Regions from separate parts of the Eubacterium sp. AF17-7 genome, predicted to be linked through region 2. Evidence: a T-box and tRNA genes for the amino acid it is inferred to sense, from the RefSeq annotation. Region 2 holds a T-box; the other holds one or more tRNA genes.

Region 1 (15,637 bases), on a different contig from region 2:
AGTTAATACACCGTATGCAAAATTTTGATTAATTGTACAAATATCCGGTATATCAATATATTTTAAACTCACATCATTAGACATACTATTATTCTGTACATTCTCAACGGAATCACAAAATCTAACATCTTTCAAAAATTGACAGTTTGAAAATGTGCCAGACATTATGTTTTTAATTTTTCCTTCTTTATTCATAATAAAGTTTGTAAAAGGGCAATTTGCAAAAGCTCCTCCTCCAATATATTCAATTTTTGAAAGTGCGGATGCATCACACTCTGTTAATCCTCTCTTTTTTGAAACAACACCGTCAATGATTCTTGAGCAATTATTAAAAGCATTATTTCCTATTTTTACTAAATTATACGGAAGATTCAACTTACCAATATTTTCACATCCGCTGAAAGCATCTTTCTCAATTATTTCCAGACTTTCAGGTAATTTATTATTCAACTCTAAATTTTTACACTGATAAAATGCTTTAACGCCAATTTTTTTCAATGTGCTAGGAAATTCCACTTTATTTAAACCCACATACCATGTATCATTTTCACGCTTTAAGGAAGATACAGTTCTATCATCACTACCATATAAATTAGAAAAACAATTATCAAACATTCCTTCAGGAACCTCTGTCATTTCTGTAGGAAGTTTAACAGTTTTCAAATTTATGCATCCTTTAAATACATTTTTTCCAAATACAGTTCTATTATTATTCGACAAATCAATATCTTCTAATCCTGTATATGAATGTGTATATACCTTTTGCTTATTTGCTCCCGGTACACATAATACAACTTCTATATCAGAATCATATTTATTGTAACTATCTCTAAAATTTTCCTGATTAAAATATCCAATATTCAGTTCATAATACTCCTGCCCATTTCCATATGTATAATATCTATATTCAGTATCTCCCTCCTGGTAAGTTTTATGTATATCTTTCTTTGAAATATATACGCTTCTTCTTCCTTCACAAACTTCTTCTTTTTTTATTGCCCCGCAATTTTCAAATGCACTTTCACCAATCAATGTAATGCTTGATGTAAAATTAACATTATGCAAATTCGTAGCGTTTTTAAAAGCCTTACTTAATATTTCTATACCAAAATTAATATTATCCTGATTTTCTGAAGGGAAATGAACATCTGTTAAATTATAGCATTCTATAAATGCCTCACTTCCTATAGAAAGTATTGTATTTTCTTTTATTTCATGTGTATATTCCCCAAAATTAACTTTTTGTAACAAACTACATTTTTTAAAAGCTTCGAATCCTATAGTTTCAATATTATCCGGCATATTTATTTCAATAAATTTACAACCTAAAAATGCATAATCGCCAATATAAGTTAATTTATCTAATCCTTTAAATATATCAGAATCATATACACTTGTTCCCCAAAATGCTCTTTCTTCAATTCTCTCAATTGATTTAGGCAAAATAACTTTATATAATGATGAGCACCCATTAAATACATTTCCTGAAATAGTAGTCATTTTTGTATTTTTTGACAAATCAATTGAATATAATCCACTTTCACCAAACGCATTATTTCTTATATCTATAATTTGTTCCGGAATTGCTATTTTTCTTAGAGCTTTTGTTCCTCTAAAAAAGCCAGCCGGAATTGCTGTCATGGCTGCACCAAATGTAACATTTGATAATGCTGTACATCCGTCAAAAACTCCTGTTCCCAATCCATTAACAGAATCATCACTTGAGTTTTCCAAAGCTGCATTAATATAATCCGGTATCTTTATACTCTCCAATGATTCACAAACACTAAAAGCTCCATTACCAATTTTAATTAACGATTCAGGTAATGTTACATTATTTAACTTTGTACATCTGCTAAATGCATCATTATGAATTTTCTTTAAACCATCAGGTAATACAACCGTTTCAAGACTTTCGCACCTATAAAAAGCTGCTTCATCTATTTCTTCTAAATTTTCTGGTAATTTTATTGATGTAAGATTACACATCTGGAACTCATACTTATCAATCTTTTTAACTTTTGAAAGAGTGGACAAATCCATATTTTTTACAAGTCTCATATATCCTAAACCTGTAACTTCCTGAATTTGAGGATAATTGCTTAAATCCAAATCTCCCTCATATTCCTTTAATTCTTTAAAAGTCAAATCGTTTCCATTTGAAATTATGTCTTTTAAAGCATTTCTCAATTCAGTATCCGGTATAATTTCTTCATTAACCACCTTTGAATCTGAATACTTATTCTGGTCTGTTGATGCAGATACATTTTCTACTAACAAATGTATTCCCGAATAATCTGCCATCGTAAATACCATTGCTGTTGCTAAAATTGTAGCTAAAATTCTTTTTGAAATTCTCAACATAAAACTCCCCTTTTCAATATAAAATAAATATAAAACATAAGTATTTTAGCATATTCTTCGTATTCAAACAATATATGCATTGTTTTTTATTAAAATAACTTTTACTTTTTCGCTCTAAACACCTAAAAAAGGAATTGTCACGTTACCGTAACAATTCCCTTTTATAATATATTACTTTAATTAACCATTTCAAATTTCCACAACTGGTTAGCTTGAGCCTTATAATCCCACTGCTGAACATTTCCACCATTAGATGTAGACCATCCGCCAACTTCTAATGACTTATTGCTATGCTTGTTAATGAAGAATACATATCCTCCATCAACCTGGGTAATATACCATCTTTGATTAGCTGTTTTATTATTATCCCAAATTATGGCATTACCACCATTATCCTGTGACCATCCGCCCATATCAAGAGCTTTTCCTGTTAATGCACTTTTAATAATATATGTGTAGTCATCATTGTTATAATCTAACTCCCATTCCTGAGCTATATTTCCATTTGCCTCACACTGCTGTACATTTGTACCACTTGCCTTATTTGCTCCTGCAACATCAAGACAAAGTCCACTATGTTTATTAACAATCTTATATCTTGCTTTTTCAACTTTAATAGATGATACTCTATCATTAAATGCTGTGCCTATCCATTTAGTGTCTGATGTGACAACCATTGATTCGCCACCAAAATTATCATTATCATATAATGTAACTTTGTATCCAAAAGGTACTTTAATAGATGACAAATCATCATTTTTAAATCCTTTTGCCAAAAGACTGCTTAATGTATAATTTCCAACTCCTAAAGATGCTGTATTTCCACCATAATTAATATCCTGATAAATATATACATCTCCTGATGTTGAATTTACATTTCCTGATGAACTGCTTCCTGATGAACTGCTTCCTGATGATGAACCACTTCCTGATGATGAGCCACTGCTGTTATGTGTATATGTGTATTTTGATGTATCTTTTACATATCCTGATGTATTACAATATGTAAACCAATAACTAACATTATCTCCTGATTTCAATCCATTAATAGTATATGTTGCCTTATTTCCTGATTGTGTCATTCTTACATTCTGCTGTGCACCATTATTTACTGAATAATGAATATCTGTCCATTTTGAATCATTTACATAAGCTGTAGCTGAATTGTTTCCTGACGAATTCATTCCCATTCCACTAGCTGGTGTATTTGATGTATCTGTATTTCCTGTATTTCCTGTATTTCCTGTACTTCCCGTATTACCACTATTTCCACCATTGTTTTTATCTACATTATTTGATGATGAACTATCAAATGAAGGATTGTCCTGATATACTCGAACATAATCAACTTTCATTTCCTGTGGGAATGCACTATCATCAATTGAAAATCCCGGCCAATTGCCACCTACAGCCACATTAAGCAATAAATAAAATGGCTTGTGGAATTCATCTGTATCTCCTGCATTATTTGCTATTGACATTTCATAGAATTTATTTCCATCTACAAAAAATCTAATATACTGATTATCCCACTGGAGACCGTATGTATGATACTGTGTTATATCAAAATTTCCAGTTGGTTTTCCATATTCTGCATGTCCATTTGCATTCCAATGACATGTACCATATGTTTTATTTTCTGCATTTATTGCTTCCATAATGTCTATTTCACCACACGATGGCCAACCTACACTTCCAATATTTGCTCCCAACATCCAAAATGCAGGCCAAATTCCCTGACTAGACGGAAGCGCAAGTCTTGCTTCTACATATCCATATGTAAATGTAAATTTTCCATTTGTATTAAGTCTTGCTGATGTATAATTTTTTCCACCATACGCTTCTTTTTTAGCTCTAATATGTAACGCTCCATCAGCAACATATGCATTATCTGTTCTATTGGTATAGTACTGTTGTTCATTATTTCCCCATCCATTTGAACCTGTTCCTATTTCAAATCCCCATTTTGAAGCGTCAATAGAATTCCCATTAAATTCATCACTCCATACTAACGTTGATGAAGTTGTCGCTCCCTTAACCGGTGACACATTTATTGTACTCAACGACATAGTCGCAACCATCGCAACTGATGCTAAGCCAATAATTGCTTTCTTTGCATACAAAGAAAGTATTTTCTTAGATAATTTTCTCATTAAAAAAGTCCTCCTTCAAACACATCATATAGCTCATTATAATCATTCCCCAATTTCCAATTGTATATAGTTTATCATTTTGCACAATCTTTTTCAATATTGCAATGTTTTTTTATGAATTTTGCACAATTATTTTATTTTTTTAATCGTTAACATTTCAATTAAGCAATACAATTTGTACAATCAAATAAATTACATTTACTTTTTTCTATTGTCTATTTACTATCTTTATGTTATTATCATTTAAGTTAAACTAATTAAGCCCCCGTAGCTCAGTCGGTAGAGCGCTACCTTGGTAAGGTAGAGGTCTCGGGTTCAAGTCCCGTCGGGAGCTTCTAAAAAATAAGAATCAGCATCTGATTTGCTGATTCTTATTTTTTCTATTTAATACTTAATGCTAAATTTTAATTACACTTTAAAAAAATTAAAACTATATAATCATCTTTCTATCAGAATTTCATTCATTATAGTCTTCTCTGTCTATCAAACAAAGCATTTAATATATTATAGCATTCTCTGTCTTACAATTTCATATGCTAAAACACCTGTAGCAACGCTAGCATTAAGGGAATCTATATCTCCAAACATAGGCACTGAAGCAATAAAGTCGCATTTTTCTTTTACAAGTCTACTTACTCCTTCTCCCTCATTTCCTATAACAAGACCTATAGGTCCTTTCAAATCAAGGTCATACATTCTTGTTCCACCCATGTCAGCGCATACAAACCATAATCCTTGGTCTTTAAGTTTTTCAATTGTTTTTGCTATATTAGTAACCTTTGCTACAGGAGTATAGTTTATTGCACCTGCTGAAGCCTTTGCAACTGTTGCTGTTAACCCTGCTGCTCTGTGTTTTGATATAATAACTCCATGTGCACCTGCTAAATTAGCAGTTCTTATTATCGCCCCTAAATTATGTGGGTCTTCAATATTGTCTAAAACTATAATGAAAGGCTGTTCATCTTTCTCTCTTGCCCTTTCAAGAATATCATCAACTGTAGCATAATCATATGCAGCTACATACGCTATTACTCCCTGATGTTTTCCTGTTTCAGACATTTGATCCAGACGTTCTTTTTTAACATAATTTATAATTGTATCTTTTTTCTTAGCTTCTCTGATAATTGTGTTCATCGAGCCTTCCTGACAATGCTCTAATACAAACAATTTATCGATTGTTTTTCCCGCACGGAACGCCTCAATTACAGCATTACGTCCTTCTAAAGTCAACTCGCTATATCTCATTCTATTTCCTCTTAATCTTAAAGCTTATTCCTTACCCTCTTTAATATTGTTTAATCCTTTTTTTATAAGTTCCATCATTCTTTCAGACTGCTCAGTCAAATATAAATATCCCATTACAGCCTCAAAACCTGTTGCTCTTCTGTAATCACCCATTGATGCATTCTTTGCCCTTGTTATAGCTTTAGCATTTCTTCCACGCTTATAAACACGAGCCTCATCTTCAGTCAAATCTTCATAAAGACTAAGTATCATATCTGATTGGGTTTTAGCTTTTACTAAATCTGCAGCTGCTTTATGAATTTTGTTAACCTGCCTGTTTGCTTCATCAACTATCATTGTTCTGATTACAATTTCATAAATTCCATCCCCAATGTAAGCCAATGTCAAAGGTGAATAATCAACTATATTAATTTCTTTTAATCCCATGGATTCTTTTATGCTTTTAAAAATGTCGTTATTATTTACGCTTTTGTCCATGTTGTTCCTTCTCTTGTATCTTTCAAAACAATTCCTTTAGCTGCAAGTTCTTCTCTTATAGCATCTGCTGTTGCAAAATCTTTTGCCTTCTTAGCTTCAGCTCGTTTTAAAATCCTTTCTTTAATATACTGTTCCATTTCAGAATCTACATCTGAACTTTCCTGTGTATTTTCATTTTCCAATAAATCCAAAGATAATACTTTATCAAAATCTTCAATAATGTATCTCTTTGTTGCATCATTTACATCATCTTTTAATAAGTCATAAATTAAAGTAATACCTGATGCTGTATTTAAATCGTTTCCAACTATTTCTATAAATTTCTTTTTATATTCAGCTGCCTTTGCCTCATTAACAGTTCCTTCTTTGTCTAATTTAGCAATTCTATTCTTTAATTTCTTATATCCTGCAGCAACTGAATCTAATACTTCATACGAAAATTGCAATGGTTTTCTGTAATGAGACTGTAAACAAAACATTCTGTACACAAGTGGATTATATCCTTTTTCCTCTAAAAGAGATACTGTAAGAAAATCACCTTTTGATTTACTCATTTTACCTTGCTTATCATTTAAATGATGAACATGGAACCAGTAATTACACCATTTATGTCCAATATATGCTTCACTCTGTGCAATTTCGTTCGTATGATGAGGGAAAATGTTATCAATTCCTCCGCAATGCAAATCTAAATTTTCACCTAAATGCTTCATACTTATGCATGAGCATTCAATATGCCATCCCGGATATCCTACTCCCCATGGGCTATCCCATTTTAATTCCTGATCGTCAAACTTTGACTTGGTAAACCACAATACAAAATCAGTCTTGTTTCTTTTATTTTCATCAACATCAACATCATCTCTTACACCAACCATCAAGTCATCTTCATTATGGCTTGACAAAGTATAGTATTTGTCCAATTTTGATGTATCAAAGTATACATTTCCACCTGCGATATATGCATATCCTTTTTCTAACAATCCGGAAATCATTTTAATAAATTCATCTATACAATTTGTTGCTGGTTCAACTACATCAGGTCTTTTGATGTTTAATTTATTACAATCGCTAAAGAAAGCATCTGTATAAAACTTTGCAATTTCAAGAACTGTCTTATGTTCTCTTTTTGCTCCTTTAAGCATCTTATCCTCACCTGTGTCGGCATCACTTGACAAATGACCTACATCAGTAATGTTCATGACTCTTTTTACATTATATCCTTCGTATCTTAATTCTTTTTCAAGAACATCTTCCATTATGTAACTTCTTAAGTTTCCAATATGTGCATAATGATAAACTGTAGGCCCACATGTATACATTCCTACCTGTTTTTCGTCTATCGGTTTAAATATTTCTTTTTTCTTCGTCAGCGTATTGTATATTTGCATCTTATTACTCCTTAATATGATTTGCTAGTTTCATCATTATTTCTTTTAATTCGAGATTTTCTTTTTTAAGTTGTTTTATTTCCAACTGAACAGGATTTGGCATATTAACCTGATCCAAATCGAGCCTTGGCATTCTTACATTATCCTGTTTTACAATTTCACCCGGTACACCTACAACTACTGAATTCGGAGGCACTTCTTCTAAAACAACAGAACCTGCTCCAATTTTAGAATTTTCTCCAATTGTAAATGAGCCTAATACTTTAGCTCCCGCTCCAACCATTACATTATCCTGCAAAGTTGGATGCCTTTTACCTTTTTCCTTTCCTGAACCACCTAATGTAACACCCTGGTACAAAGTTACGTTATCTCCTATTATTGTTGTCTCACCAATAACAACTCCATGACCATGGTCAATAAATAATCCTTTACCAATCTGTGCTGCAGGATGAATTTCTATTCCAGTCTTTCTTGCAGCTCTTTGTGATATCATTCTTGCACGAAATACGTGTCCTTTTTCATATAACTTATGAGCTTTTCTATATTTATATATTGCCCAAAAACTTGGGTATAACAATGCTTCTAAATTTGTTTTAATTGCAGGGTCTCTATCCTTAATTACTTCCACCTGCTCTTTATAATATTGAATGAATCCCATTTTAAATCCCTCTTTTTACTTCCTTCTATAAATATCAATAACCTATATTCATAGATATCAACATAGATTATACACACTTGTAATGATAATTTCTATACATAATCATTAATAAAAAATCCGTGCTTCATACAGACTTCAGGCAATCCATCAATTAATTTATAACCAAATACATGTTGTGTCAACTGTCCAATTGTAACATGAAACTCTGCTTCTTCAGTTGTTGGCTCCATTTTTATATTTGTATGCTCATAGGAAATTTTAAATCTTCCATTATTTCCCGGAAGGACTGAATCCTCAATTTCTATCACAAACTGTCCTACTCCTCTCATTCCTATAAGTCTTAGTGTTTTTCTTAAATTTATAATTCTTGCCATGGCATATGGCTTTTTTTCATTTAGCAACCATGTCATACTTTGTGTTTCATTGTCAAGAACTTCCTCAATTGCTTCATCATCTACAACTATTCGATATCCTACAACAACCTTATTCTCAACATAAATTTCGATTCTGCCATCCTCAACTTCTAATAAATCATTCATTTTTTTAAAATAATCTCTATTTTTAGTCAAAGACACATCATACCTTTCTTCCATTGCCGACTCAGCAAAAATTGCTAATCTTGGGAAATCAGAAGGCTCTGCCTTTCTAAGAATAAGTGAATGGCTAGGTTTTTTCCTTGCTTCTTCCTTTTTCTGTAGTTCTTTATCCATTACATACTCAAAGCCTAGTTTTCTATAAATCATGGCGTTTGTCTCATCTGATGGAATCAAATATGTGAATGCCTCCATATCTTCATACATATCACTAAGAATATACTTGAATATTGATTTCATTACACCTTTTCTTCTGTATTTTTCTAATGTTGATACACCGTATATATAAAATACATTAGTTTTAAGCTTACCTGTTGTTACAGTCTTTGGTATCAAATGTACTGCACCAATAATTTCTCCGTCCTCTTCATCAACTGCAACAAAATTATTCTTAAGACAATTATTCATATAGTAATCCGTATATTCCTTACTATCTTGAAAGCATTGTTCATAAATACTTCGGATATTCAGTTTTTCGTTTTTTTCTAAATATCTAATCATGTTCCATCTCCTGATATTCAAACAATTTCTAATCGAACAATTAGAAACTATTTTTGAATTATTGTATATTTTTCAACCATATATATTGGATTATATGACAATTTTGACTTTCTTAGTCCTTCTAATCCCATATCGTCTTCTCTGTTTTCTTTTGCTGCATTTGGAAATGCTACTTTTAAGAACTCGCTACATATAAAAGTATATAAACCACGAATGTTTGGATTAGCTTTTTCCACAGGAATATAAACCATATCTTCCTGTTTGTAGTAATTTCCAATAGTAAACGCTTCTAATTTATCATCTATATAAACTGAGCCAATTTTATAATCAAATACATTTTCATGTTCTAAAAGATATTTGATTCCAATTGCTTCAAAATCTATAAATTCTTTTTCTTCTGTATGCTCTTTATGCTGTTTCCAATTTTCCAAATAATCCATTATCTCATCATGATGCGTACTATCTAACAGTTTAAATTCATATCTTCCTTCATATTCCCTACAAAATGCATTGTAATGATTCTTTTTTTTATGATATTTTCTACCACTTAATGTCTGTAATTTTTGAGCATCATATACATAATCATAATAAGTTCTATCAGGAATTACAGTATACTTATCTTCCGGCAAATTAAGAATATCAACTGCTTCTTTATCAACTACATACATAACAAGCTTCTTATTTAAAACTTCATTAAAGTATTTTTGAGTATCATAAAAGCACTCTTTTAAATCTTCGTTCCTGCAACATGGAACTGAAGAATAATATTTATTATCTTCGCTTTTTGCTACCCACATCACACCTTTTTCATTACAAAAATATTGTGTTGGATAACAATCAGTCCACATATATAAATCCAACAAATTACTGTCTGCCGTCTCTGGCCTTCTCATTAAATAATATTTCTGTAACTTATTGTAATCTTCAATTCTAATATCTTTTAATTCTACATCCTTCATAACTTAATTAAGCAGTGCAATCGCCTGAGATGAAATTCCCAAGCCTTCTCCTGTAAATCCTAATCCTTCCTCTGTCGTTGCTTTAATACAAACCTGATTTTCGTTTATATTTAAAGCTTTCGCTACGTTTTTTACCATCTGTTCTCTATATGGAGCAAGTTTTGGTTTTTGTGCAATAATTGTTGCATCAATATTTCCAATTGTATAATTGTTATCTTTTAACAATTTTCCTACGTGTTCTAATAATATAATACTCGATATATCTTTATATTGTTCATCATTGTCAGGAAAATGTTTTCCGATATCTCCAAGTGCAGCTGCACCAAGAAGTGCGTCCATAATAGCATGAACAACAACATCAGCATCTGAGTGACCAATCAATCCATATTCATACGGAATTGTAACTCCACCCAAAATTAATTTTCTCTCTTTTCCTAATCTATGAACATCATATCCCATTCCAATTCTCATAATCTATTTCCTTTAATAAATACAACAAATTAATTCAAATATATATTATAGCATTTTTCTATATCTCAGTCGATATACGACTTGTTAATTAAAATACTATATTTATACACTCTCTGACACATATTTTTTAGTATAACACTATTCATGTATTTTTATCTACAAAGATTACAAGTTTTGTAACAAATAATCAATGCTCAATTTTTTCTTATAAATTTCATAAACCTTCTAAATAAACGAAAAAAAAGAAGGTTTCCTTAATCAGAACCTTCTTAAGTAGCGAAGGGGGGATTCGAACCCTCGACACCACGGGTATGAACCGTGTGCTCTAGCCAACTGAGCTACTTCGCCATATAAATGGGACCTACAGGGCTCGAACCTGTGACCCCCTGCTTGTAAGGCAGGTGCTCTCCCAGCTGAGCTAAGATCCCGTTGCAATCAAACTGCTTTATTAATATAACCATTTGTGCAACTTTTGTCAACAACTTTTTTCATTTTTTTTAATTTTTTTAACTAGTAGTTTAATTTGTAGTGTAATTCACTCTTACAAGATTGAATTTACCTTTTCTATTCATCATTTTTTATTAATTAACATCAATTAAATTTAACTATCTTTATAATTTCACCCTTGCTTTATCATTATAATACCCAAAAGTTGATTTATATTTAATTATTATAAATCAACTTTTGGGATAATCATAAAACCATTTATTTGTTCTGTCTTCACAGTTCTATGTTTACATTTTTCAATATTTTACTATTTCTTACTAATTTGTTCTCGCTTCAGCCTCATCAGTTATTTCTTCTGTCTGTGCTTCTGTGCTCTCTTGTGTCGCAGCTTCTGTTGTTGTCTCAGTTATATCTGATACATTCTTCGAAAATGCCGTTTGAATATCTGAGTCAACCAAATAAATATTATCATCACCTTCAACCATCATATAATATTTACTTGTATCATAAGGATTTTCTTTTCCAATATACAATGTATACGTTGTGTTATCCTCGTCTGTAAGCGCTATTGTATTTGTCTCTGCAATTACATTTCCATTATCATCTATGGTAAATCCATATTGAGATATGTCGTCCTTTTTAGCAATTTTTTCATCTGCAGTTACTGACACAAGTTTTGCAAGCATATCCGTTTCAACTGAATCTTTGCTTATATTTACTGATGCATCGCTTGAATCATGCCATTTTCCATCGCTATCTTTTGTTAATGTAATCGATGTGCCATTTGCTATATAGTTAAAAGCTGTTATTTTTTCATAATCTTTTAACTCAAATGCCGTTATTGCAGTTGCCTCTTTATTTTCAGATTCTTTTTCTTCCTGATTTTTATAAAATTTACCAACGCCAAAATAACCAATGATACATACTGCCATCAAAATAACTACTACAACAAATTGTTTTTTCTGTTTATTCATTATCTCTTTCTCCTTCTAGTCCAAATTACGATTCCCGCAACTAAAATAGCTATAGGAAGAACAACTGCAACAATTATTCCTACAAGTCTTGAAACTGATGCTGTAATTGTCAACTGAGAAGCCTGGAGGCTCTTTGAAGGAATTGACAAAGTCTCTACAGAATCATCTGTATTAATATACTCACTTAAAGCATTATTGAACATTTCAAGGTTTGCGTCTGCAACAAGTTCATTCATATTGTCATCTAACATATAAACTGAACTTAACGCCAAAATGTTGGTTTCTGTAGTTGTGCTTTCTCCATTTTCATTTTCGCTTGTTACACTCTTCTTTATTTGTGCTCCTAAATCAAATGTTCCTTCAACATCTCCATCTTCTTTAGTATATTTTTTTGCACTTTTCAAATGTGTTTTTGATACTGCTTTTGATGTTGTTGCTAAAGATGTATATGTTATTGAAGAGTCATCTTTATTTACCTGTTGTAATCCTTTTGCATATGGAGCAATTATATAGTTATCTATTCCTGACGCAAAACTTCCTGAGCCGTTTGCAAATGTAAAGAATGGTCCGTACTGATTTGAGTAGAAATCTGTATCATTTTCAGCTATAACACCTTCAACAACTTTCACTCCAAATGCTTCTAATATCGATTCAAAATTTGGTTTATCTGTCTGTGCGCTCTTGTAAGCCTCACATGCAATAATTGCTTTTCCTCCGGCATTTAAATAATCAATAACTTTCTGTGTCTCATCTTTAGAATAATCCTTTGTAGGTCCTAAAATCATTATCATTTCGCAATCATCAACTGATAAACTGTCCATACTTGCTAATTTTATTTCTTCAACATCACAATTCATTTTAGAAATTGCATCTGAAAACTTCGAGCCCATTCCAATTTCATCATGTCCTGTTATCTGATAAACAACCGGATTCTTATCTGATAACACATATGATATAGCACTGTCTAACTGACCTTCACAGTCATATCCTGTGTAAGATGTGGAGCCTGTAGTGTAATATGAACTTGTATCTGCTTCATAAATGTTATTGTAATCTACAACCTTTGACTTATTTGTCTTTTTATTTACAACAATTAAACTATTTGATGTAGGTGCTGAATCTGTATAATCTGCGTAAAAATAAGGATTTAATTTTGTATCTTTATATTCAACACTTATATGCTTTGAGCTATTTTCGTAATTTTTTAATGTTTTCTTTATTGTATCATCACTGCCATCTTTAGCTGCCATAACATAGATAACAACGTCATCATTTATTTTCTTCAACATTTTCTTTGTATCATCTGTTATTGAATACAACTTAGATGCTGTCATGTCTATGCTTGCCCATGAAGATTTATCTGTAACCTTACCTGCAACAAGATTTACAAATACTGCTACTACGATTGCTACAGCGATAAATCCCGTGCTAAATACACCTGTTGAAATAGTTGCCTTAGATACGTTCCATCTTCTTTTTTGTATTGATTGACAAGTGAGGAATAGGAACAAAACAATAATTGTCAGATAATAAACTACTCCAAAAAGAGAAATTACACCACTCATAAATTCATCTACAGGTGACAACAAATCAAATGCGCCAAGTATTTTTGTAAGTACATTTCCTGAAGATGAAATCATATTTTCTAAGGAGTTCATCATGTAACCCATAAATAAAATTACTATGCTTAAAATGGCCGATATAACCTGGCTTTCCGTTATGGATGAAATAAATACACCTATTGCAATAAATGCACAGCCATATAAAAATAATCCTAATATATTTGTGTATGCCAATCTAAATGACACTTCGCCAAATCTGGATAAAATAAGTGGATATACACACATTATTAAAACAGGTATCAAATATATTGTAACCAACGCCAAAAACTTACCTACAACTGTTTTTCCAACTGAAATAGGAGATGTCAAAATCAGCTGGTCCGTTTTAAGTCTTCGTTCATCTGCAACAATTTTCATTGTAAGAATTGGTATTGTAAATACTAAAATTAGTAATGCATTATATGCAGCATACATTTGTGTATAGCCATATGTAAGATTATAATAGATAAAGAATATACCTGCTATAAATGTTGTAACTGCTATAAACAGGCAGGCAATTACTGAAGTAAAATATGATTTAAGTTCCTTTTCATATATTGCTAGCATTATTTTTCTACCTCCTGCACTTCTTTTTCTTCATTTTTTAAATTATCTGCTAAGTTTTTATCATCCAATTTTTCTGAATTTTTCTTTTTAAACTTAAGACCTTTTTTCTTTGGCTGTGCCTTATATTCAGTCGTAAGTTCAATAAATAAATCTTCAAGAGATTTAGTCTTAAACTTAAGTTCTAATAACGGCATTTTCTTTTCTGCCAATGCGAAGAACAATCCTTCTCTTATATCAATATCACGTGATGTCACTATCTGTGCTTTACATTTTTCATCATCTAAAGTTTCAATTGAATGTTTGCATCCAAATTTATCAAGTATATTTTCTATTTCATTCGCATCACCTTTAATAATAGCCTCAATTCTGTTTTCTCCTGCAAGTTCTTCAATTAATTCTTCTTCCCTACCTGAAGCCACAAGTTTGCCCTGAGAAATAATAAATATATTCTCACATACTTCACTTATTTCAGTCAAAATATGCGAGCTCAAAATTACAGTATGCTCTTTTCCTAAATTTCTAATCAAATCTCTAATTTCTATTATCTGTTTTGGATCAAGACCTACTGTTGGCTCGTCTAAAATAATAAGGTCAGGCATTCCCATAATTGCCTGCGCAATTCCTACTCTTTGCTTATATCCTTTTGACAAATTCCTAATAAGTCGTTCTCTAACTTCTGTCGTTCTTGTCATTTCCAAAGACTGTTCTATGCAAGCCTTTCTTTCTTCCTTCTTTATTTTCTTTATCTTAGATACAAATTCCAAGTATTCATATACAGTCATATCCTGATAAAGGGGTGGAATCTCCGGCAAATAGCCAACATTCTTTTTTGCCTCCTCAGGCTCTTTAAAAATGTCATATCCATTAATTATAACAGTTCCTGATGTTGCACCTATATACCCTGTTAATACGTTCATTGTCGTAGATTTTCCTGCACCATTTGGTCCTAAAAATCCATAGACACCTTTTGAATCAATATTAAGACTCAAATCATTAACTGCAACGTTATCTCCATATTTTTTAACAAGATTGTTTATCTCTACAATACTCATGTCTTTCCTCCTACTATTTTATTGCATTGTATCGTTACAATAACTTTCTTGTATATTCTATGTTTCAATTGTGACGTTATTTCGTTCAAATTGTGATTCTTTTGTGAAAATAAAAAAGCAGTGAGAATAACTCACTGCTTTTTTATAAGTATTAAATATATTAAAATTATGCTAATTTTGCTTT
Region 2 (15,637 bases):
AACTGCTCCCCTGCTCAACACAATCATTTGCTCAAGTCTGTCTGATGTTGCAACCGTAACCTGATATTTTTTCCCGATTTCATTAGTTACTTTTTCAATATATGTGTCTGCCGTTTCCGCTTCTTTTGTATAGACAACATTTATATTGTTGTATTTTGAAACCTCTCCTATATTTCCCTTAACTTTGTATGCATCAAATACAAGTATTAACTCGCATTGCTTGTATCCCTGATAATTACTCATAATATCCATAAGTTTAAGTCTTGCCCCATCCAGATTGACCTGTGCAAGTTCATTTAATTCATTCCATGCAAATATTACATTGTAACCATCCACAAGCAAATATTTTTTCTCATTTTTCTTATTTTTGTTTTCCTTATAAACATATTCCTTCTGTGTTCTCTTTCCACTTCCCTGATTATCCGTATAACCAAATCCTGATTCATTTGCCAAACGTCTTTTAACCGGACCAAACTGTTTTTCAAATATCGCCTGCAATTCCTTGTCTTCTGCATAACTTGCACCCATTTGCCACTTTTTGCCTTGTTCAGGCTGATGCACCGGCACAATTTTCTCTGGTTCTTCATAATCATTATCCTTTAAGTTATCAGTTGTTACATGCGCATAATCCTTTACTTTATGCCATTCAACATTAAATCCTGCACCATGAGCACAAAATACTGAACCTGTTGGATTTTCCACATCTCGCTCACTGTCGTAATTAATATCCATAATGACTTCCGACGCATTGTGACAAGGCATATAACCCGCCAATTTGCAATATAGTCTTCCTCGTCCTCTTGTGTAAGTATTTACCGTTGTAATGTAACCACTCATAGTTGATACAGGTGCATACCCTGTAATCTCCGTAACCTCATCATTTGTCTTCGGTGTCTCAAATTCCCCTTTCATCTGGCTTATGTCATTCATCGCCCTGCCCACATTTTCCGTAGGCACTTCCAATGTAAATTCATAATATGGCTCAAGTAAAACACTTTCTGCCTGTTTCAATCCATTTCGCACTGCCCTATAAGTTGCCTGTCTGAAATCTCCACCTTCAGTATGTTTTGCGTGCGCTCTGCCGCCAATAAGTGTTATCTTCATATCGGTAATGTGCGAGCCTGTAAGCACACCCACATGCTGTTTTTCGTACAAATGAGTAAGTATTAATCTTTGCCAGTTTTTGTCCAAATCATCTTCCTTACATGCAGTTTCAAACACCATACCACTACCCGGTTCTCCCGGCTCAAGAAGCAAATGTACTTCCGCATAATGTCTAAGCGGTTCAAAATGTCCTATTCCTTCCACCTTATTTTTAATGGTTTCCTTATACACAATGCTACCCTGTCCAAATGTCACATCTATATCAAATCTTTCCTTTATAAGACTCTGTAAAATTTCAATCTGAACATCTCCCATAAGTCTTGCATGAATTTCTTTCAAATTTTCATTCCACACAATATCAAGCTGCGGGTCTTCCTCTTCTAACTGCTTTAATTTGTTAAATGTATTATGAGCATCGCATCCTTCAGGCAAAATAATCTGGTAAGTCAAAACAGGTTCTAATACAGGAATACTCTCACCTTCCTGATCTCCGATTCCCTGTCCCGGTCTTGTATTTTCGAGTCCTGTTACAGCACACACTTCGCCTGCTTTTACGCTGTCTTTTGTCTCAAATTTGTTTCCTGAATAAATTCTAATCTGATTAACCTTTTCATCATTGATTACATCTTTAACTTTAAGTACTCCGCCTGTAACCTTCATATGTGTAAGTCTGTTTCCCTGACTGTCTCTTGATATTTTATATACCCTTGCTCCAAATTCATCCGGATAACTTTTATTCTGAGTAAGATTAGCCATTGCATTTAATAAAAGTTCAATGCCATCAAGCTTTAAAGCTGAACCAAAAAAGCATGGAAATACCTTTCTTTCTGCAATAAGATTAGTTATTTCCTCATTTGATATTTCACCTGTATCCATATAATTTTCAAGGGCATTTTCATCACATGTTGCAACATTTTCAAGAAAATTATCATCTGACTTCTCATAATCAGAAAAATCTACGCAATTTGTATCTAGTCTTGATTTCAAATTCTCCATTATATGATTTTTATCACTACCAGCTAAATCCATTTTATTAACAAATATAAATGTAGGGATGTTGTATCTTTTTAAAAGTTTCCACAAAGTTTCTGTATGCCCCTGAACTCCATCACTTCCGCTGACAACTAAGATTCCATAATCAAGAACCTGTAGTGTTCTTTCCATTTCCGCAGAAAAATCCACATGCCCCGGAGTATCAAGCAAAGTCATGTTTATTTCTTCATTTTCATTTTTCCACTTTAGCTGTGCCTGCTTTGAAAATATTGTAATTCCGCGCTCACGCTCAAGGGAATATGTATCCAAAAATGCATCTTTATGGTCAACTCTTCCTAATTTTCTTATGTTTCCTGTTGTATATAACAAAGCCTCTGACAATGTAGTTTTTCCTGCATCTACATGTGCCAAAATTCCTAATATCAATTGTTTCATACGCCTGTTTCTCCTCTATATATCAAAATAAGTCAAGAACTCTGTTCTTCACATCATTCCTGACTTGATTTTTCATTATTATTTACTGTTTAGTATATCTGTTAATTTTGCAAATTCTTCCAGCGTAAACGCTTCACCTCTTACGCTTTCTGATTTGCCCATTGAAACAAGTGCCTCTGTAACCTGTTCTCTTGTAAAATTTAATTCCGGTGAGTTTTTCAATCCGTTAGCCAATGTTTTACGTCTCTGATTAAATGAAGCACGTATAATCTTAAACATTAGTTTCTCATTGCTTACTTTTACCTGAGTATCTTTGTGTCTTGTAAGTTTTATAACTGCAGAATCTACATTTGGCTTTGGCATAAAACATGATGCCGGAACCTTTAATACTATATCTGCTGTTGCATAATACTGAACGGCTAATGATAAAGCTCCATAATCCTTTGAACCGGGACCCGTCTTCATTCTGTCTGCCACTTCCTTTTGAACCATAATTGTAATGCTGTCAATTGGCACTCCACTTTCAAATAATCCCATTATGATAGGAGTTGTTATATAATAAGGCAAATTTGCAACAACCTTAATTGGCTTTCCGTCATTTCTTTCTTCTGCCAATTTCTTAATATCCACTTTTAAGACGTCTTCATTAATTACTTCTACGTTATTATATTCGCTTAAAGTATCCTGAAGTATCGGAATAAGTGACTTATCAATTTCCACTGCAACTACTTCTCTTGCATTTTCGCACAAATACTGTGTCATTGTTCCTATTCCGGGACCAATTTCTAATACAAAATCTTCTTTTGTAATATTTGCAGCACTTACAATATTTTCTAATATATTAGAATCAATTAAAAAATTCTGTCCGAATCTCTTTTGAAATGCAAATCCGTATTTATTTATTACTTCTAATGTTGCTTTCGGGCTTCCTAAATATGCCATTATTTTTCCTCATTTTCTATATTAATCTGTCTACATCATCTAATCCGATGCCATATATTTTCTTTGCATTATTGCTTGTAATCTCTACAACTTCGTCAGGAGTTATTCCCTTTATTTCAGAAATTGCACTAACAATATACGGAATATTTAATGATGAATTTCTCTTTCCTCTGTTCGGTTCAGGTGATAAATATGGGCAGTCTGTTTCTAATACTAAATTTTCCATTGGGGCATATTCAACTACTTCACGTAATTTTCTCGCATTCTTAAATGTTATTACGCCTCCGATTCCTAAATAGAATCCCATATCAATGTATTCACGTGCCATTTCTTTTTCATACGAAAAGCAATGAACGATTCCTCCGATTTCTTCTGCCTTTGAAGCCTTCATAACATCTAAAGTATCTTTAGCTGCCTCTCTGCTATGAACAATTATTGGAAGTTCTGCTTCTCTTGCAAGTTCCATCTGCTTTTCAAACCAGGCAATCTGTTCATCTCTGTTATCATTCCAATGATAATCAAGTCCTATTTCTCCCACTGCAACAATCTTAGGCTTATAAATTGCGTGTTTCAACCAGTCAAAATCCTCATCTGTAAGACTTGCAACTTCGTCGGGATGAACTCCAAGCGCCCCATATACATTAGGGAATCTTCTTGTAAGACCAACTGTTGTTTTGCATGATGCAATGCTTGCTCCCACATTTACAATATATTCAATTCCTCTGTTTTGCATAGAATCTAATAGTTTTTCTCTATCTTTATCAAATGCTTCGTCATCATAATGTGCGTGTGTATCAATTATCATGATTCTTCCTCCACTCGTTGATTATCTTCAATTTATAATCATAATTTTGCAATCATCTTTTGCAGTGTCACTCTAAAAAATCTGTAGGCATCAAAGTCAGGTGCTTTTGACCCCAACATTATATTTATAAAATCCATCTTTTTCCCGTAACATATCCTCACTCATTATACTCGAATAAAGAGTTGCTTGCAACACTTGTGACACTTACAATCATATTTCAAAACCAATCCTGATTAAAATAATTTTCATCTTATATACAAAGACCTTTGACGTACTTTTATTAAATTAAACCGGATTATGCATCGCCTCTTAATTTAATAATTTCCGTCAAAGGTCTCTTTTAATTTACTTTATTATTCATCATCGCCAGGTCTTTGTGTCCACCAGCAGGCTACTCCTGCTGCAACACATACAACAGCTAAAATAATAGCTACTATATTCATTGCCATAACACACACCTCCTATTACAAAAGATTTTATCTATGTAATAGTCAGCATTCTCTTTTTGCCATCCTGGTTGTGTATATAAACTATATTGTAATTCTTCCGTTTAAAAGTATATAAACCTGAAACACTCTTTACACTAACTCCTCCCGGAAATAAATTGTGTGAAAATATTGCTCCATAAATAAACGGTTGCTGATGTCTGTTTCTTGATTTTGCTTCTTTTGAAGTTCCATCTACAGTTCTTTTAATCTGTATTTGTGCATTTTTTTCAGGGCGCAAGCATTCACTTTTAACTCTTTTTGCTTCCTGCTTAATACTTTCTGTATGAGCATAATCATTCTGATTTGCAAATACTGTGACAGCATAAGAAGAATAGCCTGAGCTAAAAATAATTGACAATAAAATGGCAATTGCAAATATTCTGTTTTTAATCCATTTATTTACTGTCATAACCTGCTCCCCTTAAATACATCTTAAATAAACTTTCCAACAAATATTATTTTGTCGTTAAATGCAATCTAACAAACAACTTTAATAATTTTCTTTAACTCAACCAGTAAACTTATTCTATTATATTTTAACAGATTTCACTTCCTGCAGGCATATCTTTGTCTAATGTCATTACTGAAAGGTTTCCATCATCATCTGCTGCTGCAAGAATCATTCCCTGTGATTCTACGCCACAAAGTTTACAAGGTTTTAAGTTTGTAATAACTGCAACTTTCTTTCCAACCATTTCTTCCGGTTTGTAATATTTTGCAATACCTGATACAATCTGTCGTACTTCATTTCCAATACGAATCTGTGAAACTAAAAGTTTCTTTGCCTTTGGAACCGGCTCGCATTTTAATACTTCACCAACACGAATCTGTACTTTATCAAAATCATCAATTGTGATTTCTTCTTTTGGTTCAACTTCCGGATATTTTTCTTCCGGTGCTACTTCTGCTTTCTGTTTTGCCTGAATTTCTTCTACCTTTGGCATTACATCTTTGATGTCTAATCTTGCAAATAAGATTTCAGGTTTTTCTGTAACCTTATTTCCTGATGGATATTTTCCAAATTCAGTCATATCATCAAATGCTCTTGCCTGTGTGTTTAACTGTTCAAGAATCTTCTTTGATGTTTCAGGCATGAATGGCTCTAAAAGACTTGCTCCAATTGTAATACTTTCTATTAAATTGTAAAGAACTGTTTCGAGTCTTTCCTTCTTTGCTTCATCCTTTGCTAAAGCCCATGGCATTGTTTCATCGATATATTTATTACATCTCTTAAACATTGTAAAGATTTCAGTAATTGCATCCGCAACCCTTAAATCGTCCATTTTATTAGATGCCTTAACCTGAGTTTCAAGAACAACTTTCTTTAAGTCTTCATCAACTTCTTCTGCAACACCTGCGTTATTTACAACACCGCCAAAATACTTATTTGACATTGAAATTGTTCTGTTTACAAGATTTCCAAGTGTGTTTGCAAGATCAGAATTCATTCTTTCAACCATTAATTCCCAAGTAATTGTTCCGTCATTTTCAAATGGCATTTCATGAAGAACAAAATATCTTACTGCATCTACTCCAAATAAGCTTGCAAGGTCATCAGCATAAATGATGTTTCCTTTTGACTTGCTCATTTTTTCTCCACCCTGAAGTAACCATGGATGTCCAAATATCTGCTTTGGAAGTGGAACGTCTAATGCCATTAACATAATCGGCCAGTAAATTGTATGGAATCTTAAGATATCTTTTCCAATTAAGTGAAGGTCTGCAGGCCAATACTTCTTATATAATTCACCGTGATTTCCATCTACATCGTATCCAAGTCCTGTAATATAGTTTGATAACGCATCAATCCATACATAAATAACATGCTTTGGATCAAAGTCTACAGGAACACCCCATTTAAATGATGTTCTTGATACGCATAAATCCTGAAGACCCGGAAGAAGGAAATTGTTCATCATTTCATTCTTTCTTGATTCCGGCTGAATAAATTCAGGATGTGTATTGATGTGTTCAATCAATCTGTCTGCATATTTGCTCATTCTAAAGAAATATGCTTCCTCTTTTGCAGGTGTACATTCTCTTCCACAGTCAGGACATTTGCCATCTACTAACTGTGATGTTGTAAAGAATGATTCACATGGTGTACAATACATTCCTTCGTATTCACCTTTGTAAATATCACCCTGATCATATAATTTCTTAAAAATCTTCTGAACCTGTTTTTCATGATCTTCGTCTGTTGTTCTTATAAATTTATCATATGATGTTCCAACCAAATCCCAAATTCGTCTGATTTCTCCTGATACTTCATCTACAAATTCCTTTGGTGTTACACCTTTTTCTGCTGCCTTTAATTCAACCTTCTGTCCATGTTCATCTGTTCCTGTCTGAAATCTTACGTCATAACCCTGCTGTCTTTTGTAACGTACAATACTGTCTGCAAGGATTGCTTCGTATGTGTTTCCAATATGTGGCTTACCTGATGTGTAAGCAATGGCTGTTGTCAAATAATATGGTTTCTTTTCCATTTCAAATAAACTCCTTTTTTATTTATTCTAAAAACTCCCGAATATAGTTTCATAGGAATTGACAAAATCAACGAAAGTACAATTACGTTGCCTGTCGCCCGTAGTGGTACTAAATTAAAATAAGCACTCTCTTCTTTATGCAAAGACGAGAGTGCTTTAACTTCGTGGTACCACTTTACTTTATTCAGATATTAGTATCATTAATTACTGTATTCAAATACTATTCTTAATCCACTAACAAAACTATATCCAAATCTCATTTCACTTTAACGGGTGTATCCGTCACAGGTTTACTTTATGCTCGCCCATGCCGCTCCAAGTCCATCTTCCATAGTTCAACCTGTTGTCTGCTTTCACCTAATCAGACTCTCTGTAAACTGTATTCCCATGTACTCTTCTCTTCATTGCGTTTAATTATGCCAATTACTATGAGTGTATTATTTTTATGTTTATTTGTCAATATTGAAAGCTGAATTGTCTATAGTGCACGTATATCATAATATGAAACATTCGCATTTTACATTGCGCAAAATATTTTGCGGTGAATGAGAATTTTTTGTATTTCTACTCATCACTATCCTCTTCCATCTCATCCATTTCTTCTATTTTTTTTATTGCATCATCAATTGTATAAATAACTGACCTTGCAGTTTCCTTTTCTTTATATTCTAATAATATACTAATTATCATATCTCTATTGCTCTCATTTGCAATATCTTTCAAACTGTTTACTACTGCGCATTTATTAGAATATTTTTTTGAATTTGTCATTGATAACAGTTTGTCAAAATATTCTTTTTGACCTAAGTTATATAAAACAGTATATATGTTTATTTTGGTAAATTCTGTTTTTTCATGCATCAACATTTCTTCCAAAAATTTTATTAATTCATTTTCTTTGTGAATCTTAACCGCTATATCTCCTAATGATATTATTGCGTATCCTCTTACATAACCGCTTGTATCTTTTTTTGCTATTTTTTTTAGTATATTGTAAGTTGTAACCGATTCACTTATGCCCAACGAATCACATGCTTCAGTTCTTACCAGCCATTCCTTATCATTAGTTAAGCGTAATAATATTTCTTCTCCTTTTTCATCACTTGAGTCGACTAAAATTCTTGCAACAATAGCTCTAATAGTCAGTTCTTTATCATACGATAATTCCTTTAATATGCTATAATCATCTTCATCGAATTCCTCCTCATATGCTTTATCATCTAACCGTGCCAATACTTTTATTTTTTCTTTATATTTCATTCTTTCAATCCTCCTGTAAATGTGTATATTTTCCAACAGGTTAATGTAATTTTATAGTTCTCTATCCCAAAATAAGTCGTTTTTTAAATCGTTTATTAATTCTTCTATCGAGTTAATTACAATTCTTTTATTCTCATTACTTCTACGTTCCTTTAATACCCTAAGTATTTCATCTTTATTATTTTCACTTGCAATATAATCCAGACTATTTATTACTGAAATCCTATTTATATAATTTTTTTCATTAATCATTTCCAATAAATTATATAAATAATTTTCTTTTCCAATAACGTATAACGATGTGTATATACATATTTTTATAAATGGCTTTTCCTTGTTTTTTATTTTTCCTTCTAAAAATTCTACAAGTTCATTTTCTTTATGTAACCTACGTGCAACATCTTCCAATGATCGTATTGCATAGCCCCTTACATTATCTGCTTTATCTATTTGAGCAATTTTTTTTAATGTCTCATATTCCACTAAAGTTTTACCAATACATAATGAGTCACATGCTTCAGCTCTTACTGATGAATCATTATCACCAGTCAATCGTAACAATATTTTTACACCTTTATCAGTATCAGAATGAATTAACATCTCTGCAACTTTTTCTCTTATACCATTTTCTTCATCCCATGATAATTTATCTAATACTTGCAATTCATATTCATTAAAGTTTCTTTCCTCTATATTTTTTTCTATCTTCTCCAACAAATCATATTTTTCCTTGTTTTTTATGTATATATAATCTCCTACAATTATATCTGCATATTCTTTAGCCTGTCTCTCTTCTCCTATTTCTGTTAATTTTATTTGATTTATCCATTAAAAATAGTGCGTCAATTCATGAGCCATAACATGACAATATGATATTAATACATTCCTCCTTCCTCTTTTTATTTTTTCTTTACAATAATCTCCTACTGAAATTCTTATAAATGGTTCTTCAAGTTTATCATAGGGTCCCCAAAAAGTACCATCTACCAATTCACCATCTATAGCCTTGATTTTCATTTTAGATTTTACATATACATTTACTCTATACGGAAAACTATATTCTTTCCTTAAGTGTTTTGCAAAATCCTTTAATGCTAATTTAACTTCTTTATCAACATTAACATCAAATCTCAATCTTAAACCATTGCGTATATTATTACCTTTATAAACTTTTTTCCAATTGTCGCAATTCCATATATTCATATTATTTTCTTCCTTTATATTTATTATGACCTCTATCTGGTGTATGTTTTTTTGGTTTAGCTGGCATATTATTCCTCTTATTGTTTTTAGGTTTGTAGTTTTCTTTTGTTCTATTCTTATTTTTATTTTCTCGCCCTTGCTTCTTTTGATTTTTTCTACCATATGGATCTGGATTGTATTCTTTTGTTTTATGTCTTTTTGCCGACACAACATCAATAGCTTCTTTTGTTACTACAATAGATACTACTGCACTTATAAAATAATATTCAACTAATGGAATCGCTACTACAAAATGTCCACTCGGATCTACATAATTAATAGGATTTCCTCCACAATACGCGTACAAATTCCATGTTTCATAACTATCTATTTCTCCCCTGTAACTGTCCTGCGTAATAAATGTAGCTGTATCAGGGTTATAATATCTTGAATTAAAATAATAAAGTCCTGTTAATTCATCATATACTCCTGATGTGTAGCATATTTCATTATAGAAATTTAAATTTCCGACCTTTGTTGTTTTTCCATAATCTCCATATTTGTAACTTGCTATCGCTTGTCCATTTTCATCTATTATATTGGATACACTTGTACGTATATCTTTGTTGTAAAAATATGAATGCTCATTTTCATTTTCACAACGTATTGTCGCAATAATATTATTCTGTGGTCCTATTATATTATGGCTCGTAATATTTTCGCTTTCATCTGTTGTGTATAACACAACTTCTCCCTGATAAAAATAGTTAGTTACTGCACCATTATCATTTTTGGAAATTCTTTTTCCGTCATAATCATATGTATTTTCCTGTGTATACTTTATTTTTCCACTTGTACTTCCATTTCTGCATGTAACCTTTGTTAACTGATTGTTTGCATCATATTCTTTCTGTACTGTCGATGTTTCACCTATCTAAAAAATCCTTAAGCATTAACCTTCCGATAAGTGAAATTCTATATGAAACACCTGGTTATGGTTATGCTTAAGGATTATGTTTTAATATTATTCCCTATTTCCCAACGCTATAGCACACGAATATCACATTATAAAATTTGTATTTCTACTCATCACTATCCTCTTCCATCTCATCCATTTCTTCTATTTCTTTAATTGCATCATTAATTGTATAAATAACCGACATTGCTGTTTCCTTTTTCTTATGCTCCAATAGCACATTAATTATCATATCTCTATTGCTCTCATTTGCAATATATTTCAAACAATTTACTACTGCACCTCTGTTTGTATATTTTTTCGAGTTTATCATTGATAACAGTTTGCCAAAATATTCTTTGCGACCTAAGTTATATAAAACAGTACATATATTTATTTTTGTAAATTGTACTTTTTCATGTTTCAATCTGTCTTCTAGATATTCTAGTAATTCATCTTCTTTATTAATCTTATCCGCTATATCTCCTAATGACAATATTGCATATCCTCTTACGTAACCACTCGTATCCTTTTTTGCTATTTTTTTTAGCAGATTGTAAGTTGTAACAGATTCGCTTATACATAATGAGTCGCAGGCATCCGCTCTTACCAGCCACTCCTTATCATTAGTTAAGCGTAATAATATCTCTTCTCCGTTTTCATTACTTGATTCAACTAAAATTTCCGCAACAAGATCTCTAATCATAACTTCTTTATCATAAGATAATTCATTTAATATTTTGTAATCATTTTCATCTAGTTCTTCCTCATATGATTTTTCCTCTATTTGTCTCAATATTTTTTCTTTTTCTCTAAATTTCATTTTTCTCCTCCTGTAAATGTGTATAACCAACTTTCTGTTTTCTTTTATCTACCCTTTATCGGTCCCATTGCTATCAATGACATATTTTTATTTTTCAAAATTATTTCCGCCACTTTTTGCATTCTCTCATAATTAATCTTTTCATTTTCTTTTATTCGCTCATTAATTGTCAGTCCTATTTTGTTTTTTATGAAGTCATTTCCTAATTGAAAATTCAATTCTTTTGTTCCTTCTGTCCAATACCATAAGTTTTCTGTAAAAAAAGGCATATTTTTTTCTATATCTTCTTGTGAAATTACAGTTTTTAACATTTTTAGCATCTTAACAATTACATTTAAACTTAAATATAGCTGGTCTTTTTCAATAGAATAAACTATAGACCATACTGCTTTGTCGCTAAATATTTCTCCATAAGAATATATATCATAAACCATTCCTCGTTTGTCTCGAATTTCCTGTTGTAAATAAGAGCCATCTCCTCCGCCAACTATACTGTTAAAAAACAAGAGTTCGTTTTCCTTTATTTGTTTTAAATCAACGTCAAAAATCAATTGCATATTTATTAAATTCCATTCTGGATAATTTTTCATTAAATAATTATGTTTTCTTTTGAATTGCCCATCATTCATATTGTTAGAATTTATTTTTTGTAAACATTCATTAATTGCAATTGCCTCAAATTTTTTGTTTATCCATATAATTTCCTCTTCGTTGATTGCCCCTGTTATAACAAGCAACATATTATCTTTACAAAATATTTTTTTCTTATATTGGACTAATTTTTGCAAAGTAATTCTTTTTATATTAGATGCATTACCTAAAATACTATTGGACAAAGGATGTTTATTCCATATTACTCTGTCTATTATTTTTTGATTTTCATTATTATCCTCTTTCTCACGTATTTCACTTATTACAACTTTTTTTTCACTTTTTAACTGTTCTTCTGTCCATTCGTAAGTTGTTATAATTTTTTCAAAGAGATTTAAACTTTTTTTCAGATATTTAGGTCTTACTTTTATATTAAAGCATAGCATTTCTTTATATGTTGTACCACGTAAGGTACTTCCCATTTTTTCTGCATATTCGTATATTTCTTTTTGCTTCATATTTCCCAGTTGTCTAAAATGCATATGCTCTAATAAATGTGTTATTCCATTATCGCCTTTATTCTCATATCTCGCACCTGCCTTTATATACAATCCGATTTCTATTGATTGTGCATTATCTATTGGATATTCTACTATTTTTAATCCATTATTTAATCTTTTTTCGTACATTATTTTCACTCTCCTTTAATTATGGTATGACAACATTAGCTGGAATTGTCCACCAAAGAGGCGGTACTAATGATGGTGCCATTCTTATCCCTCTATACATTAAATACCCTACTCCTAATGTTGTTCCAACCACAACAATTTTTCGCATTCTCCTTCTACTCTGTCCATTACTTCCCTTTGGAACTCTAGAATGTTCTTCTCCATTTATATGTCCAACGTTTCTTTCTCTTTCCCCACTAGGTTTCCTTAAATCTGCACCTTTTCTTTTATCTTTTCTAGTTGTTTTGTTATTTTTTTGATTTTTTTTAGCCTTATGTCCGCTCGGGTCTACATAATTAATAGGATTTCCTCCACAATACGCGTACAAATTCCATGTTTCATAACTATCTATTTCTCCCCTGTAACTGTCCTGCGTAATAAATGTAGCTGTATCAGGGTTATAATATCTTGAATTAAAATAATAAAGTCCTGTTAATTCATCATATACTCCTGATGTGTAGCATATTTCATTATAGAAATTTAAATTTCCGACCTTTGTTGTTTTTCCATAATCTCCATATTTGTAACTTGCTATCGCTTGTCCGCTTTCATCTATTATATTGGATACACTTGTACGTATATCTTTGTTGTAAAAGTATGAATGCTCACCCTCATTTTCATAACGTATTGTCGCAATAATATTATTCTGAGGTCCTATAATATTATGACTTGTAACATTTCCACTTTCATCCGTTGTATATAATACAACCTCTCCCTGATAAAAATAATTAGTTACTGTTCCATTATCATTTTTTTCAATTCTTTTTCCGTCATAATTATATGCATTTTCCTGTGTATACCTTATTTCTCCATTTGTATTTCCATTTCTACATATAACCTTTGTCAACTGATTGTTTACATCATATTCTTTCTGTACTGTCTCAGTTATTGTCGATGTTTCACCTATCTAAAAAAATCCTTAAGCATTAACCTTTCCGGTAAGTGAGATTCTATATGACACACCTGGTTATGGTTATGCTTAAGGATTATGTTTTAATGTTATTCACAATACAATCTTTAGTATTTAATTTTCAACTTATTAACGTAACGTTACAGTAAACTACTACATTTATATATTAATGCCACACTTCACTGCTATACTTTGCTCCTGCTTCTACTAATTTAGAACCTGAATAAATTTTAACAACGACCTGTACTCTGTAATAATATCCCGAATCAACACTTACTGTTTTTGATAGTGTTTTCTTTCCTGTTCCTGAATAAGTCTGTGTCCATGTTTTATATGGTGTATATGCCTTATCACTCTTTGTACATCTTTGTAATGTCATTGTTATTTCGCAGGTTTTGTTGGCTGTCATTTTACATATACCCTCACATGCAGCCTTGTTTCCACTAATTGCTAATGTTGAAGTAATCTGGCTCATATTGGTATATCTTGGTGTTACACCCTCTATATCCGCATTTTGTAATTCCTGTGCTGCTACATTTGTATATGACATCATTACTACAACTCCCAAAAACATACATAAAAATTTTCTAAATCTCTTCATTAAAATTTCCTCCTCTAAAATTTTAGTTCTTTTTCACACTCTCCGCTACCTTAACCAATTCTTCTTTGGTCACTCCGATTCCTTCTACTTCTATAAAATAATCATTCTCTTTCCATAACAACTTATTTGTATTTCCAATTTCCTCATACTCTTTTTCAACATACATAGCTCTTTTTCCGTTGATATCCAAATATTCAACTTTTGCATTTTCCGTATCTATTGAATATGTTGTACTATCAATGTCCTGTTCAAATGTAATGCTATTGTCATTTACATCTGCATATTCTATGCATCTTGATAATGTGCTACACGATGACGTTAATGTACTAAATCCTTCCGGCAAATATGTTACATTGTATTCTTCTGTCCATTCAATATCAAACCTGCCCTCGCTTACCCTTGAACTATTTTCTTTATTAACATCATTAGACTGAATCTGTGTAGCTACTTTAGACTCCTTAACAAGAAATCCCAAAGTTGCGCTTCTCATGGCCGGTACTGATACAACAGATATATTAAACACAATCATAACTACCGCAACAGCCACCGATGCCTTGTAAAACAGGGGAATTCCGTTCTTTTTTTCTTTACTTTTGTTGAATTGCACTTTTTGATTATCAGTAAACAAATCATCCATAAACTTTGTATAATTTTCAGGTAGCGGCTCCCCACTCTGTTTATTTAATTGATTTGCTTCCTCAATGATTTTTTTTCCTTCGTATTCAACATATGTTGATGATGCTTTTTTTAATAATTGCTCAAGCCCTCTTTCATTTCTTATCTTCATTACTCTATCTCCATCTCTTTTTTAATAATATTGAAAAGACGCTTCTTCGCTCTTCCCACATATACATGAACCTGTTCCTGCTTTATGTGAAACATCTCACTTATTTCCTTTTCGCTCATATTCCACAAGTACTTATACACAATCAACTCTGCATCCTTTTGCGACAATTTATCCATATAATTTTTCAAATTGTCCTGCAATTCTTTTCTAGCACAAATTATTTCCGGATATTTGCTTTCATCGTCATCAGGTATCTTTTCAATTTCATTATCTTCAAATCCAAAGTTTACATGTGTATTTTCGCGTTTTCGCTTTCTTGTATAATCAATTGAAATATTCCTGATTATACTAATCAAATAAAACGCAACCTGAGGTTCCTCTAGTTTTCGTATCTTTTCATAATTATTAAACACTTTTATAAATGCTTCGCTTACCATATCATCGGCTATGTGATAATCTCCCACTATCTCATGGGCCCTAGCCCTCATAATACGGTAATACTTTTCATACCAACCGGTTATCTCCCTTTTCTTTTTTTCATTGT

The links. A T-box is a leader RNA that pairs with one kind of tRNA and senses whether it is charged. The one in region 2 lies ahead of metG (methionine--tRNA ligase), so its partner is inferred to be a tRNA-Met.
Region 1: it has a tRNA-Met gene. The T-box ahead of metG (methionine--tRNA ligase) is inferred to sense a tRNA for this amino acid. The anticodon was not compared.

What each region holds. Positions count from the first base shown of each region.
Region 1 covers NZ_QTWU01000003.1:3,267-18,903, forward strand. The annotation lists gene DWW96_RS05045 (leucine-rich repeat domain-containing protein) at 1-2,364, opposite strand, end outside; gene DWW96_RS05050 (family 16 glycosylhydrolase) at 2,541-4,517, opposite strand; tRNA gene DWW96_RS05055 (tRNA-Thr) at 4,779-4,851, shown strand; gene rlmB (23S rRNA (guanosine(2251)-2'-O)-methyltransferase RlmB) at 5,022-5,762, opposite strand; gene DWW96_RS05065 (ribonuclease III domain-containing protein) at 5,787-6,239, opposite strand; gene cysS (cysteine--tRNA ligase) at 6,224-7,630, opposite strand; gene cysE (serine O-acetyltransferase) at 7,635-8,288, opposite strand; gene DWW96_RS05080 (GNAT family N-acetyltransferase) at 8,381-9,382, opposite strand; gene DWW96_RS05085 (phosphatidylglycerol lysyltransferase domain-containing protein) at 9,430-10,341, opposite strand; gene ispF (2-C-methyl-D-erythritol 2,4-cyclodiphosphate synthase) at 10,345-10,812, opposite strand; tRNA gene DWW96_RS05095 (tRNA-Met) at 11,087-11,160, opposite strand; tRNA gene DWW96_RS05100 (tRNA-Val) at 11,168-11,240, opposite strand; gene DWW96_RS05105 (DUF4340 domain-containing protein) at 11,577-12,233, opposite strand; gene DWW96_RS05110 (Gldg family protein) at 12,233-14,401, opposite strand; gene DWW96_RS05115 (ABC transporter ATP-binding protein) at 14,401-15,453, opposite strand; gene rplT (50S ribosomal protein L20) at 15,620-15,637, opposite strand, start outside.
Region 2 covers NZ_QTWU01000022.1:797-16,433, reverse strand. The annotation lists gene DWW96_RS13210 (TetM/TetW/TetO/TetS family tetracycline resistance ribosomal protection protein) at 1-2,532, opposite strand, end outside; gene rsmA (16S rRNA (adenine(1518)-N(6)/adenine(1519)-N(6))-dimethyltransferase RsmA) at 2,611-3,474, opposite strand; gene DWW96_RS13200 (TatD family hydrolase) at 3,491-4,279, opposite strand; gene DWW96_RS13195 (hypothetical protein) at 4,760-5,176, opposite strand; gene metG (methionine--tRNA ligase) at 5,304-7,256, opposite strand; T-box leader at 7,395-7,670, opposite strand; gene DWW96_RS13185 (HEAT repeat domain-containing protein) at 7,821-8,516, opposite strand; gene DWW96_RS13180 (HEAT repeat domain-containing protein) at 8,568-9,233, opposite strand; gene DWW96_RS13175 (hypothetical protein) at 9,345-9,719, opposite strand; gene DWW96_RS13170 (RHS repeat-associated core domain-containing protein) at 9,721-10,443, opposite strand; gene DWW96_RS13165 (HEAT repeat domain-containing protein) at 10,781-11,476, opposite strand; gene DWW96_RS13160 (pitrilysin family protein) at 11,521-12,756, opposite strand; gene DWW96_RS13155 (RHS repeat-associated core domain-containing protein) at 12,776-13,642, opposite strand; gene DWW96_RS13150 (hypothetical protein) at 13,872-14,306, opposite strand; gene DWW96_RS13145 (DUF4367 domain-containing protein) at 14,329-15,093, opposite strand; gene DWW96_RS13140 (sigma-70 family RNA polymerase sigma factor) at 15,093-15,637, opposite strand, start outside.